One region of the Halomonas sp. SIMBA_159 genome, then DNA from elsewhere that is predicted to be linked to it. Evidence: predicted binding sites of a transcription regulator. Region 1 holds the regulator's gene; the other holds the start of a gene.
What was found. Region 1 encodes PhoB, which activates phosphate uptake and scavenging genes when phosphate is short. Its sites were predicted from a motif close to TGTCATANNNNTGTCANA; they were not measured.
Positions count from the first base shown of each region.

Region 2: a site for PhoB is predicted at 2,431-2,448, ahead of R0J87_RS06650 (CYTH domain-containing protein). Genes of this name have one in related genera too.

Region 1 covers NZ_JAWJBT010000001.1:25,218-31,475, forward strand. Annotated here, with positions in the region: gene R0J87_RS00125 (LysR family transcriptional regulator) at 1-114, opposite strand, end outside; gene R0J87_RS00130 (hypothetical protein) at 220-576, opposite strand; gene R0J87_RS00135 (HU family DNA-binding protein) at 576-848, opposite strand; gene R0J87_RS00140 (NAD(P)/FAD-dependent oxidoreductase) at 956-2,152, opposite strand; gene R0J87_RS00145 (chorismate--pyruvate lyase family protein) at 2,240-2,812, shown strand; gene ubiA (4-hydroxybenzoate octaprenyltransferase) at 2,851-3,741, shown strand; gene phoB (phosphate regulon transcriptional regulator PhoB) at 3,853-4,542, shown strand; gene phoR (phosphate regulon sensor histidine kinase PhoR) at 4,545-5,837, shown strand; gene R0J87_RS00165 (hypothetical protein) at 6,160-6,258, shown strand, end outside.
Region 2 covers NZ_JAWJBT010000008.1:24,400-30,657, reverse strand. Annotated here, with positions in the region: gene argA (amino-acid N-acetyltransferase) at 1-219, opposite strand, end outside; gene R0J87_RS06660 (inorganic phosphate transporter) at 377-1,642, opposite strand; gene R0J87_RS06655 (TIGR00153 family protein) at 1,652-2,332, opposite strand; gene R0J87_RS06650 (CYTH domain-containing protein) at 2,469-3,368, shown strand; gene R0J87_RS06645 (ion transporter) at 3,411-4,313, shown strand; gene R0J87_RS06640 (L-threonylcarbamoyladenylate synthase) at 4,376-4,999, opposite strand; gene R0J87_RS06635 (PHP domain-containing protein) at 5,054-6,010, opposite strand; gene R0J87_RS06630 (YciI family protein) at 6,145-6,258, shown strand, end outside.

The DNA.
Region 1 (6,258 bases):
AATTTGCCTGCTGACCGCCGAGGGAGCGATATCCAAGCGCGCCGCCGCGCGGCGCACAGAGCCAGACTCAAGGGTAACGCGGAAGTACACTAAGCGTTGATGAGGTATGTCCATCGATACCTGTTATACCTCTGCGGGATTGACCCTTCACTGATCGTGCTAGGCTGCAAAGCATTGCTATAGGTACTTCTTTATAAGTACTTCTATTCACGTACTTTTCTATAGATACTTCAGCAGTTTTTGCAGCTTGTTCATATCGGAGGAGTCGCCGACGAGGCGGACGTCTCCTGCCACCATGCCGTCTAGAAATGCCTGCTGGGTAGGCTTCTTGAGAATGCGCAGCGCAGCGTCTTGGTCGCGAAAGCGTAGCTCAAGGTCTAGATCGACGGGCAGCCCTTTTCCGGTGGTGACGCCGTTAGGCGTCATCCGGTAGTAGCGGGCAATGCTTAGGTCTTCCGTGGCAACACCCCAGTCGAGGCCGCGCATGCGTTCAAGCTGCTCACGAAAGCGCGGCTTGCGGCGCAGGGCACGCTTGAGCATAAAGCCCAGCAGCCACAGCGTCAGCGAAAGCTTCATTAGGAAACAGCGTCCTTGAGTGCTTTGCCGGGCTTAAACGCCACGTTTTTGCTGGCCGGAATTTGCAGCGGAGCGCCGGTTTGCGGGTTTTTACCGGTGCGGGCAGCGCGCTCGCGAACGGTGAAGGTGCCAAAGCCGATCAGGGCAACGTCTTCGCCTTTGGCGACGCTGTTGGTGATTTCGTCCAGGATGACATTGAGGACTTGGCCCGCTTTGTCTTTAGACAGGTCAGCACTTTCAGCAATAGCAGCAGCGAGTTCAGGTTTGCGCATAAAGGAATCTCCCTTGTGAAAAAACAAACATCAATGTTGTCGGTAGCTCAGCTCATTCCACCCCAGCAGGCAGAGCCTCTTTAGCCTAGTCGTGAATGCGGCGCAAATCAGCCTAGCAGGGCTGGGGCAGCTCTGGAAAGCTCCACTTTCCTTCTCACGCAGCTGCCTGTCAACGCAAAACCAATCAAACGTCCGTCTTTATCTTCGGCTAGCGCTGTAAAATCATCGCCGTCGCCTTCAATTCGCCAGTGCTCCGGCGGCTGAGCCGGTGGGTAAGCCACGACGGGCAATAACGGCGTTTTAACCATCACTGGCCAAGCGCCAAAGCTCACCGATGTTGGGGAGCCTCCCAGCGTCGCGGCCAGCGCTTTTACACTGGCCTGCAGGGGCTGTACGTACATTGCATTCACGCCGTCGATACAGGCCACGTCGCCCAGCGCATAGATATGCGGATGGCTGGTGCGTAGCTGCCGGTTAACCTGTATGCCGCTGGGGCTGACGCTCAGCCCGGCCGCTTCGGCAAGCTGCGTGCGGGGTACCAAGCCAGTGGCTAATAGGAGGATATCGACCGTGTGGCGCTCGCCATTGTCTAGCCGCAGCGCCAAGTCGTTATCAGCATCTTGGGAGAATGTTGCTAAGGTGCGCCCTAGCGCCAAGCGAATGCCCGCTGCTTGGAAGGTGTCGGCCAGCGCATGGCCTAACGGCTCGGGAAGCAGGCGCGGCAGCGGAGCGCGCTCTGGCGCAATCAGAGTGACTTGGTGCCCCCCTGCGTGCAGGTCGTTGGCGAATTCACAGCCGACTAATCCGGCGCCAATAATCGCCACGCGGGTAGGCTGGTTGAGCGCTGCGTGTAGGCGGCGGTAGTCATCTAAGTCGTTGACGGTAAAGCAGCGCTCGGCCAGCTCGCTCGGTATGTGAAATGGCGTGCGAGGGGCCGCGCCGGTGGCGAGCACTAGCTCATCGTAGCCAAGCGTTGCTCCGCTGCTGAGTTGCAGTACGAGGTTATCCACATCCAGTTGCGTGACGTGGGTGTGGGTAACGATATGTGCGTTTAATTCATCGGCGAGCGCTTCAGCGCTGCGCTGGGCGAGCTTGTCAGGGCTCAAGCGCTTGGCGAAGCCTGTCGACAGCAGCGGTTTGCTGTAATCATCGCCGCTGTCAGCGCTGACCAGCGTAATTGTGCGCGTATCCCCTTGGCGTCGCAGCGTGCGGGCTAGGCCAACGCCTGCCATGCCAGTGCCCACAATCACCAGCGCGGCGTGGTGATGAGGTGTTCTGGAAGATGTCGTGTGTGAGTCGGGCATACCGTCACCAAACGTCGGTGGAACAAAAGCCTGTAAAGCCACCATGTTACACTAGCCCGCTCTGAATTGACCGCCTTGGAGGCCTAGGTGACCGCCCCTGTGTTATCCACACCTGCGTTTTCGCTCTTCCCTCAGTGGCTGCCCGTGGCCGCCGCTCAGCCAGCCATGAGCGCGCCTTGGTGGCAGTGGGTAGCGTCCACGGATTCCTTAACCGCGCGCCTTGTGGCCGCTGGCGAGCCTGGAACGTTTCGGGTGCGCTTGCTGCGTCAAACCATTGGCCTGCCCCAGCGCGATGAAGCCTTGGCTCTAAGCATTGCTCCTCGCCGTTACGCGTGGCTGCGCGAGGTGGCACTGTGTATTGATGAAACGCCGTGGGTGGTAGCGCGTTCGGTGGCCCCGCTTCACCAGCTACAGGGGAAAGGTTTGGGGAAGTTGGGTGAACGCTCGTTAGGCAGTTGGCTATTTCAGCAGCCCGATTTGGTTCGCGGGCCGCTGGAAGCCACAGCGACGCCGCCACGTTTTACCCACCAGCAGCCGGGGCTATCGGCCAATAGCTTATGGGGGCGGCGCTCTGTCTTTGAACATGGCGGGCTTTCGTTACTGGTTCAGGAGTATTTTTTATCTACCATGGCGGATGCGCTGGGCCTTCCGTCGCGCTAGGCTAACGCAGCAGCTTTTTTGACGAGGTAAGCATGAGCATGGACCGTTCTCTGTTGCGCCCGATCGGGTGGGCCCGAGTGGCAGACTTTTTACAGCTAATGCGCTTGGACCGGCCCATTGGCACTTGGCTGCTGATGTGGCCCACACTTTGGGCGCTGTGGGTCGCGTCAGAGGGCGTGCCGGGCCGTGATGTACTGCTGATTTTTATTGCCGGTGTGTATGTCATGCGCGCCGCAGGCTGCGTGGTGAATGACTACGCCGACCGCCACGTTGATGGCCATGTGAAACGCACCAAGCATCGACCTCTGGCCACCGGGCGAATTAGCGAAACCGAAGCGCAGCTGCTGTTTGTGGCGCTGGTAGCCGCCGCCTTTATTTTAGTGCTGCTGACCAACGGGTTTACGGTACTGCTCTCTGTGGGTGGGGTGCTGCTGGCGTTTATTTATCCGTTTATGAAGCGCTACACCCACTTTCCCCAGGTGGTATTGGGAGCGGCGTTCTCCTGGGCGATCCCGATGGCGTTTGGTGCCGTGCTTGGCCACGTGCCGCTTGAGGCGTGGATACTGTTCAGCGCCAACTTACTCTGGACGGTGGCTTACGATACCCAGTACGCCATGGTGGATCGCGATGATGATCTGAAAATTGGCATTAAATCCACTGCGGTGCTGTTTGGCAGCGCCGACCGTTTCATCATTGGCCTGCTGCAGTTGGCGACGCTGGCGCTGCTGATCTGGGTAGGTATACGGGTTGGGTTAGGCGGTTTTTTCTGGCTGGGTTTGGCAGGCATGGCCGCGACGTTTGCCCATCAGCAGCGGTTAATTTTTCACCGTGACCGCGACCGCTGCTTCCAGGCGTTTCTGAATAACCACTGGTCGGGGCTGCTGGTATTTGCCGGATTTGTACTGAGTTGGTGGCCTATGGCTGGTTAATTCCGCTGGGTGTCATAGAATTGTCATTAAGTCATGGTGTTATCGTCACAGACATGTCATTGAACTGTTTTCGCATAAACGAGTTTTCATAGAACACCGTGAGGCCCTGGAATGACCGCCAAGACCGTACTGATTGTCGATGATGAGGCGCCCATTCGCGAGATGATCGCTGTGGCGCTGGAAATGGCTGACTATCGCGTGCTTGAAGCGGACAACGCCCAGGATGCCCACGCGATGGTGGTCGACCACCAGCCCGACTTACTGCTGCTGGACTGGATGATGCCAGGTACCAGCGGCATTGAGCTGGCCCGCCGCCTCAAGCGCGAAGAAGCCACCGCCGAACTGCCTATTATTATGCTCACCGCCAAAGGCGAAGAGGATAATAAAATTCAGGGGCTAGAAGCTGGCGCAGATGATTACATCACTAAGCCGTTTTCACCCCGTGAACTGGTGGCGCGTCTGAAAGCCGTGCTGCGCCGAGCAACCCCACGCGGTGTGGAAGACCCTATCGAAATCAACGGATTGCTGCTGGACCCCATCAGCCATCGAGTGAGTGCTTACGGTAAAGCACTAGAGATGGGCCCCACCGAGTACCGTTTACTGCAGTTTTTTATGACCCACCAAGAGCGCGCTTATACCCGTAGCCAGCTGCTTGATCAGGTGTGGGGCGGTAACGTGTATGTGGAAGAGCGTACGGTGGATGTGCATATTCGCCGGTTGCGCAAAGCGCTAGGTGAAGCGCACCAGAACCTCATCCAAACAGTGCGCGGCACTGGGTATCGTTTCTCTGCTCGGGTGTAATTGTGCGCTTGTGGAGCCGTGAACTGTGGCGAATTATCTGGCTGGCTTTCCTGGGGATGTGCCTGGGATGGCTGCTGGGTTACCCCGGTTTCGGGTTAGCTGCGGGTCTGACGCTCTGTTTGGTGTATCAACTCCGCCAGCTTAGAGCGCTCTACAAGTGGCTAACGCTCAATCCCCACGATGAACCTCCTGCTGCTGCGGGCATGTGGGGCGAGCTATTTGACCGCCTTTACCGTTACCAAAAAAGCCAGCGCATCACTCAAAACCGCCTGCGCGCCACGCTTGCGCGTATCCAAGAGTCTTCTGAAGCGATGCGCGACAGCGTCGTCATGCTAGACCGCCACGGCGACCTAGAGTGGTGGAACAGCGCCGCGACAGAAATGCTCGGCCTGCAAATAGCCCATGACCGTGGCCAGCATATTACCAATCTTCTGCGTGACCCTCGTTTTATTAGCTACTTCAACGCCCGTGAGTATGGCGAACCGTTAACACTGACCTCGCCTATCGATGAGCGCCGCATCCTTCAGTATCAAATTACTCTGTATGGCGATGATGAGCGTTTGGTGATGGCGCGGGATATTACCCGTCTTCACCGTCTGGAGCAGATGCGCCGCGATTTCGTAGCCAATGTTTCCCACGAGCTGCGCACCCCGCTGACGGTTCTTTCTGGCTATTTGGAAACCTACGGTGACCTTAAAGAGCTGTTGCCGCCGCGCCTGGGCAAAGGCATTGGCCAGATGGAAGAGCAGACCAAGCGCATGCAGAACTTGGTGAATGACCTGCTGCTGCTCTCGCGGCTTGAAATTGACCGAGGTGGCGAAGATCATCAGCCATTAGCCGTAGGGCCTATGCTTGAGAGTATTCGTCGCGATGCGCTGGCGCTTTCTAACCAGCAGCATAATGTACAGATCGTGCTCGAGTGTGAGGCGCGCTTGGTGGGCAGTGAGCAGGAACTACGCAGCGCTATTTCGAACCTAGCGTTCAACGCGATACGTTACACACCTGCTGGTAGCCAAATCACGCTTCGTTGGGCAGCGATGCCCAGCGGTAGCGCTTGTATTGAGGTAGATGACGACGGTGAGGGAATTGATCCAGTGCATATCCCTCGCCTGACGGAACGCTTCTATCGCGTTGATAAAGGGCGCAGCACGGCCACCGGCGGCACGGGGCTTGGCCTTGCTATTGTGAAGCATGTTTTGCTGCGTCATGATGCGCAGCTTCAAGTAGAGTCGTTGCCAGGTGAAGGCGCTCTTTTCCGTTGTGTATTCCCTCCTGCCCGTGTCGTTAACGACTAACCCGGCTTCAAGTCGGTCCCCTCTTCTCTCTGTTTGCATAACCTATGTATAAGTGTGCCATATTGGCATGCAAATATGGTCAAACACCGCGCATGTGTCATATGTAGCCAGTTAATGGACGGTTTGAGCCTGCGCTGGAAAGCTAGTTGGCATATCTTTTTCTATATAAATACATGTTTTTTAAGTTTTTTTGTTTTTAATAGAAATAGTTGGCACAACGGCTGCAACTTACTTAGTAAGGAAGACTACCGCAGGAACTGGTAAGACGACGAGTCACTCTTCCTTAAAAAGCGGTATTTCACAGCGATCGAGGAGACGGAATATGATGTCCAAGGAACTACTCAAGAAAGCTGGTATTTTAGGTGTAACGTTCGGCTTAGTAGCTAGCCCACTTGCAATGGCTCAAGAGCCTGCAGATCCA
Region 2 (6,258 bases), on a different contig from region 1:
GGCTGTTAATGCCTCGTGCACCTGGGGGCGAATACCGAACACCACCACCAGCCGCACGCCCAGCGTGTGCAGCAGCGCTAAATCTTGGATGAGCTGCTCCCCTCGGCCAGACGCCATGGCTTCGCCCTCAATCAAGATGACAAAGGTTCGGCCTCGGTGCGCATTAATGTACGGTGAGGCGTTACGAAACCAATCAACAAAGGGGAAACGAGTATCCAAGGGCCGCTCTCCGGCAGCAGGTGAGTGAAAGTAACCACGCTTACTTTAACAGAGCATAAAAAACAGCGGCACCTTCTATTGCTACGATCTCTGATAAAGACCGGCCGCAAAGAAGATGCCGCTGTTACGCTGGGTAAACCAAACCCGCTGGGCTTGTTTAGCCAAACATGCCTTTAAACATAAAGAAGAACAGAATGGCTAAGCCCGCGCCAGCAGGCAGAGTAATCAGCCAGGACATCGCAATAGTACCGATCACGCGCAGGTTAAGCGCCGCCATACCACGGGCAAGCCCCACACCCAGAATCGCACCGACGAGCGTATGCGTCGTAGAGATCGGCAAGCCGGTACCCGAAGCAAGCACTACCGTAGTCGCAGCAGCCAGGGTGGCCGCAAAGCCACGGCTAGGGGTCAGTTCTGTAATGCCGGTACCTACCGTGGCAATCACTTTATGGCCATAGGTGACCAAACCCACCACGATACCGCCGCCACCCAGCACCAATACCCACCACGGCACCAAGGCAGAGCCTTCAATCTCGCCGCCGGTTTGCACCACGCTAATCACCGCTGCCAGGGGGCCAACGGCGTTCGCTACGTCGTTCGAGCCGTGGGCAAAGGCCATCGCACAGGCGGTGAAGATCATGAGTACGCCAAACGCGCGCTCCACATTGGCGTAGCCAAAGTGGTCGTTGGCATTTTTCTCAAACTTGATACGGCGCAGCATCAGCATACCAATCGCCATAATCACCAGCCCCAGCAGAATCGACAGCAGCAGGCTTTGATTAAAGGTCAGGTCCAGCCCCACATGGGAAAGGCCTTTGGTAAGCGTCACCATCGCAACGATAAAGCCGACCAAAAACACATAGCCCGGCACATAGCGCTTGGCAGCGGTAAACGGGTTATCGTTTTCAAAAATCAGGTGGTGAACCGATTTAAACAGCACGAAACCGATGGTGCCTGCCAGCAAGGGCGAAACCACCCAGCTCGCGGCAATCGTGGTCACAGCGCTCCAATCAACGGTCGAAGCACCCAGGCCTGCTACCGCAAAGCCCACAATCGCGCCCACGATGGAGTGCGTAGTGGACACTGGCCAACCTTTTATAGAAGCAATCAGCAGCCACGTGCCAGCAGCCAGCAGTGCGGCCAACATGCCATATACCAGCAGCTGCGGATCTTCTTGCAGCAGTTCTGGATCGATGATGCCTTTGCGGATGGTGTTGGTTACCTCACCACCCGCGAGCCATGCGCCTAGGAACTCAAAGACAACCGCAATGAGAATGGCTTGTTTGATGGTGATCGCTTTCGACCCCACCGAGGTTCCCATCGCGTTGGCAACGTCGTTTGCACCGACGCCCCACGCCATGAAGAAGCCAAACAAACAGGCCAGAATGATAAAAATGTCACCGTGCTGGGCAATAATCTGCATGAGTATCCCTTAGCGTGCGGTCAAAATCTGCAGGCGGCTACCGACGCGTTCAGCGCGATCAGAGACTTCACCGACCCACTCGATGATCTTATAGAGAAAGATCACATCCACCGGCGGCAGCTGGCTCTCGAGATCAAACAGCTGACGACGAATCGCTACCTGCTGGCTGTCGGCTTGGTGCTCCAGGGTATGAAGCTCACGAATCATGTTCTGCATCACATCAGAGACATTGCGACCAAAGCCAGATTCGAGCAGGTCTTTCAGCTCTTCAAGCGCTTGGCGCGCCTGAGCCACGCAGGCCACGCTCGTGCGCATGTAGTCGCGCATTGGCTCAGCAAGCTCATCGGGCACGCGCATTTTACGGCCCAGCATAATGCCGGTAATGTCGCGTACCTTGTTGGCAATTTTGTCCTGCACGCTGATCAAATCAAGCAGGTCCGAGCGCGATACGGGCAGGAACATAGTGTTGGGCAGGTTCAGCCGCAATTCTGTTTTCAGGGTGTCGGCGTCATGCTCTAAGCGCGTGACGTTCTCGCGCAGTTCAGCCGCCGTGTCCCAATCACCGGCAAGTGTTGCCTCAAAGAACGGCAGCAGTTGGTCGGCGCATTCATTGGCCTTGACGATGTGGGCCAGCAGCGGCTGGAATGGCGAGCGGCCAAACATCGCGGAAAAAGGGTTGGAGGTTACCATATAGCCTTTAGCCTGTTTTCGGGGAGCCTGGAAATGGCGGGCGTCAGTATAAAGAGTGCGCCCGCCGCCGTCATGAAAAGTTCATAATGCCATCAAAATTTAACCAAACTGTCACAACAATGAGGTGGCGATTGTCATGAAAAATACGAATGAAATGCCAGCGCCAACAGAAATAGAGCTGAAGCTGGCGCTTTCGCCCGCACAGCTTGGTGCCCTGCTACGTCATCCTGTGCTGGTTGACGCGCCACAGGAAAAACAAACGCTTACCAATACCTACTTTGATACGCCCGACGGTCACCTAGCGACTGCAAAAGTTGCCGTACGGCTGCGCCGGTTAGATGGGCGCGTGCTGCAAACGGTCAAAACAGCAGGCCACGGCGGCGGCGGGCTCTCCAGCCGACAAGAGTGGGAATGGCAAGTTCCTGAACACACCTTAGACGCCACCACGCTAGCGAACCTACCTCCGTTTCAAGCGGGCTTGGCAAACACCCTCTCCCAGCTGCTCCCTACGCTGAGCACCGACTTCACTCGCCGCAGCTGGCAGCTGCAATGGGAAGGTAGCCACATTGAACTGGTGTTGGATGAAGGGGAGATTGTGTGCGGTGAGGCGCGTGCGCCGATTTGTGAAGTGGAGCTTGAGCTTAAGGCAGGCGACCCCCAGGCCCTGTGGTCGCTGGCAGGAGCGCTTGCCCGTAGCGTGCCCCTGCGCCCCTCCGATAGCAGCAAAGCGGCGCGGGGCAATTCGTTGGGTAATCAGCAGTGGCTGCTGCCTGATGCCCAGCACCCTGCGGAATGGCTCCACCGCGCCACGGTCGCGCTGGATGCCTATCACGATAGCCACAACGTTGAACACTTAGCAGCGGCACAGCAGGCGCTAGCCACATTGGCCAAGCACCCTGAGCTGGATGACGCGAGCCGGGCAGATGCCGCCGTGCTGCCAACGGCGTTGGATAGCTCAGGCATGCCGAGTACCGACTATGGCGTAGCTGCGTTAACGTTGGCCCATCGCTTGGCCCACGAAACCGCGCTACGCTAAAGACGTTTTCACGACCCCTTAAGCCCACTTCAGGATGACGCGATGAGCTTTCCACTCACCCCTGGTGCCGAAGGACTCCGCGCCCGGCTGTTTCATATTATTTTTGAGTCCGATACGCCGGGTGCCAAAGCGTTCGATATCGCCTTGATCATCGCGATCATTTTGAGCGTTGCGGTGATTTTATTGGGCAGCATTGAGATCTATGCCGAACGCTACGGGCATATTTTTTTCTATATCGAGTGGGCCTTTACGCTGCTGTTTAGCCTGGAACTGCTGGTGCGGCTCTACTGCCTGGAACGCCCCACGGTTTATTTGAAAAGCTTTTATGGCATCGTCGATTTGGTGGCCATCATCCCTACCTGGCTGGTGCTGCTGGTGCCGGGTGCCCATGGGTTGGTGATTGTACGAATTTTACGCATTTTGCGTATTTTCCGTATTTTGCGGCTGATGGAGTTTGTCGGGGAAGGCCGCCTGCTGCTGGATGCGCTCAAGCGCAGCCTGCGCCAAATCCTGCTCTTTTTCAGCAGTATCTTGATGGTCGTGACGCTGTTTGCCGCGCTGATGTATACCATTGAATCGCCCGAGGCGGGCTTTACCAGCATCCCGATGTCGATGTACTGGGCCATCGTCAGCATGACCACCGTGGGCTATGGCGACATTGTCCCCGCTACCTCGCTGGGTAAATCGATTACCGTCATCTTGATGCTGATTGGTTACTCGATTATCGCCGTGCCTACCGGGGTATTTTCCGCCCAGGTGATTCGCTCTATTCGTGAGGACCGTTATTCAGAAGAAGCCTGCCCCGGCTGTGGTCACGACCGTCATGAAAAGCGCGCACGCTACTGCCTGCGTTGCGGCACTTGGCTGGATGAGAACAGCGAAGACCCGCGCAAAAAAGCGCACAAAGAGAGCAGCGACGATGAGACGCCAAGCGAGGATAAATAGCGCCTCGCCGATACGAAAACGGGGGCGCTAAGCGCCCCCGTGTGAGTAGTGCTCAGCTAACGCTACTCTTGAAACGGCGTTACATCGCCACGCCCTTCCCGCACGATTTTGGGCGGAAGTTCACGAAGATCAATCACGCTCGTTGGGTCAAGGTGGCAGGCACCGCCATCAATAATCAAATCCAGATGGGCACCAAAGCGCTCGCGAATCTCCTCGGGGTCGCTCATCGGCAGCGCCTCGCCAACCGGAATCAGCGTCACGCTCATCAGCGGCTCACCCAGCGCTTCTAGCAGCGCGTGGGTAATGCGGTGGTCAGGCACCCGCACACCGATAGAACGGCGCTTAGGGTGCAGCAGCAAGCGCGGCACTTCGGTAGTGGCATCCAAAATGTAGGTGTAGGGGCCGGGCGTGTGGGCTTTTAGCAGCCGGAACACGGCGTTATCCACTTTGGCGTAGGTGCCAATTTCGGAAAGGTCGGAACACACCAGGGTGAAGTTGTGCTTATCATCCAGCGAGCGCAGCCATTTAATCTTCTCGATGGCCTTTTTTTCGCCTAAATGGCAGCCCAGCGCGTAGCCTGAATCCGTGGGGTAAGCCACCACCCCGCCCTTGCGAATAATCTCGGTGGCTTGATCGATTAGCCGCTTTTGCGGGTTTTCCGGATGAATCTGAAAATATTGGCTCATCGCTTACTCCTGCCCGTAGGCATCTGTTAGCTAAGGTTTTTAGCGATATCACTTTTAGCTTAGCTGATTCAGCGGCTTAGCACCCAGCATACCGCTCGGGGCATCGCGCAGGTGGGCTAAACGGGGATGCTGCCAAATGGGCGGCGCAGCGGTACGGGGCACCGGGCTCATGCTGCCAGGCGCGGCATGGCTGCCGGGGAAGTGGAAATCACTGCCCAACGAGGCGTATAGCTCCCGCTCTACCAACTGGCGCGCTAAATCGCGGGTGGCGTCTGGGTTTTGCTGGCCGCTGACCAGCTCTACGCCCTGCCCACCTGCGGCCATAAAGGTATCCATCAACAGGCCGCGCTTGCGCCGGGTAAGCCCGTAGCGCAGCGGGTGGGCCAGCACGGCCACTCCGCCAGATGCCACTACCCAACCCACTGCTTCGCTAATTTCCGGCCAATGGGCTTTAACATCGCCTTTTTTACCACTGCCCAGGTAGCGCTTAAACGCCCCGGCCCAATCGGCCACCACACCTTCTGCGACTAACGCCCGGGCAAAATCAGGCCGCCCCAGCGGGCGGTCGCTGCCCGCCTGGGCGCGGGCTTTTTCCAGCGCATTGGGCAGGCCCATTTTTTCTAACCGTTCGGCAATCACTTCCGCACGTTTGATACGCGCCTCTCGCTGCTGCTCAAGCCCTTCGATCATCGGCCCTTGCAGTCCACCGGGCATTAATGCCACCACGTGAATATTAATGCCCTGCCAACGGGTGGATAACTCGCACCCCGGCACCAGGCAAAGCCCTGCCTGCTGGGCGGCGTGGCTCGCTTCTTCCACGCCATCCATGGTGTCGTGGTCGGTGAGCGACATGTGGGTCAAACCACGTTCAGCGCATAAGGCCACCAGTTCAGCAGGAGAAAGCGACCCGTCAGACGCGGTCGAGTGCATGTGCAGGTCAACCGAATAACGCTGGTCGGCATCGAACACGTCGGGAAGTTTTGAGACAAGCGCATTAGGAAGTAGTGGCATTAGCATGACGCCGTGTGGCGAGTTTGTCAGAATAGGCGTGTAGAACACGAATAGGCTCGCCATGGTGCGCGCTAACCGGGGTGCGGTCAATGCTATGGCCGATACGTTGCCCCTGCCTTCAAGGAGTTATCCCCATGCTTTATGCCATTATCAGTGAAGATGTTGCTAACAGCTTAGAGCGCCGTTTAGCCGCCCGCCCTGACCACCTCGCAAGGCTTGAAGCACTGCGCGATGAGGGTCGGCTTATT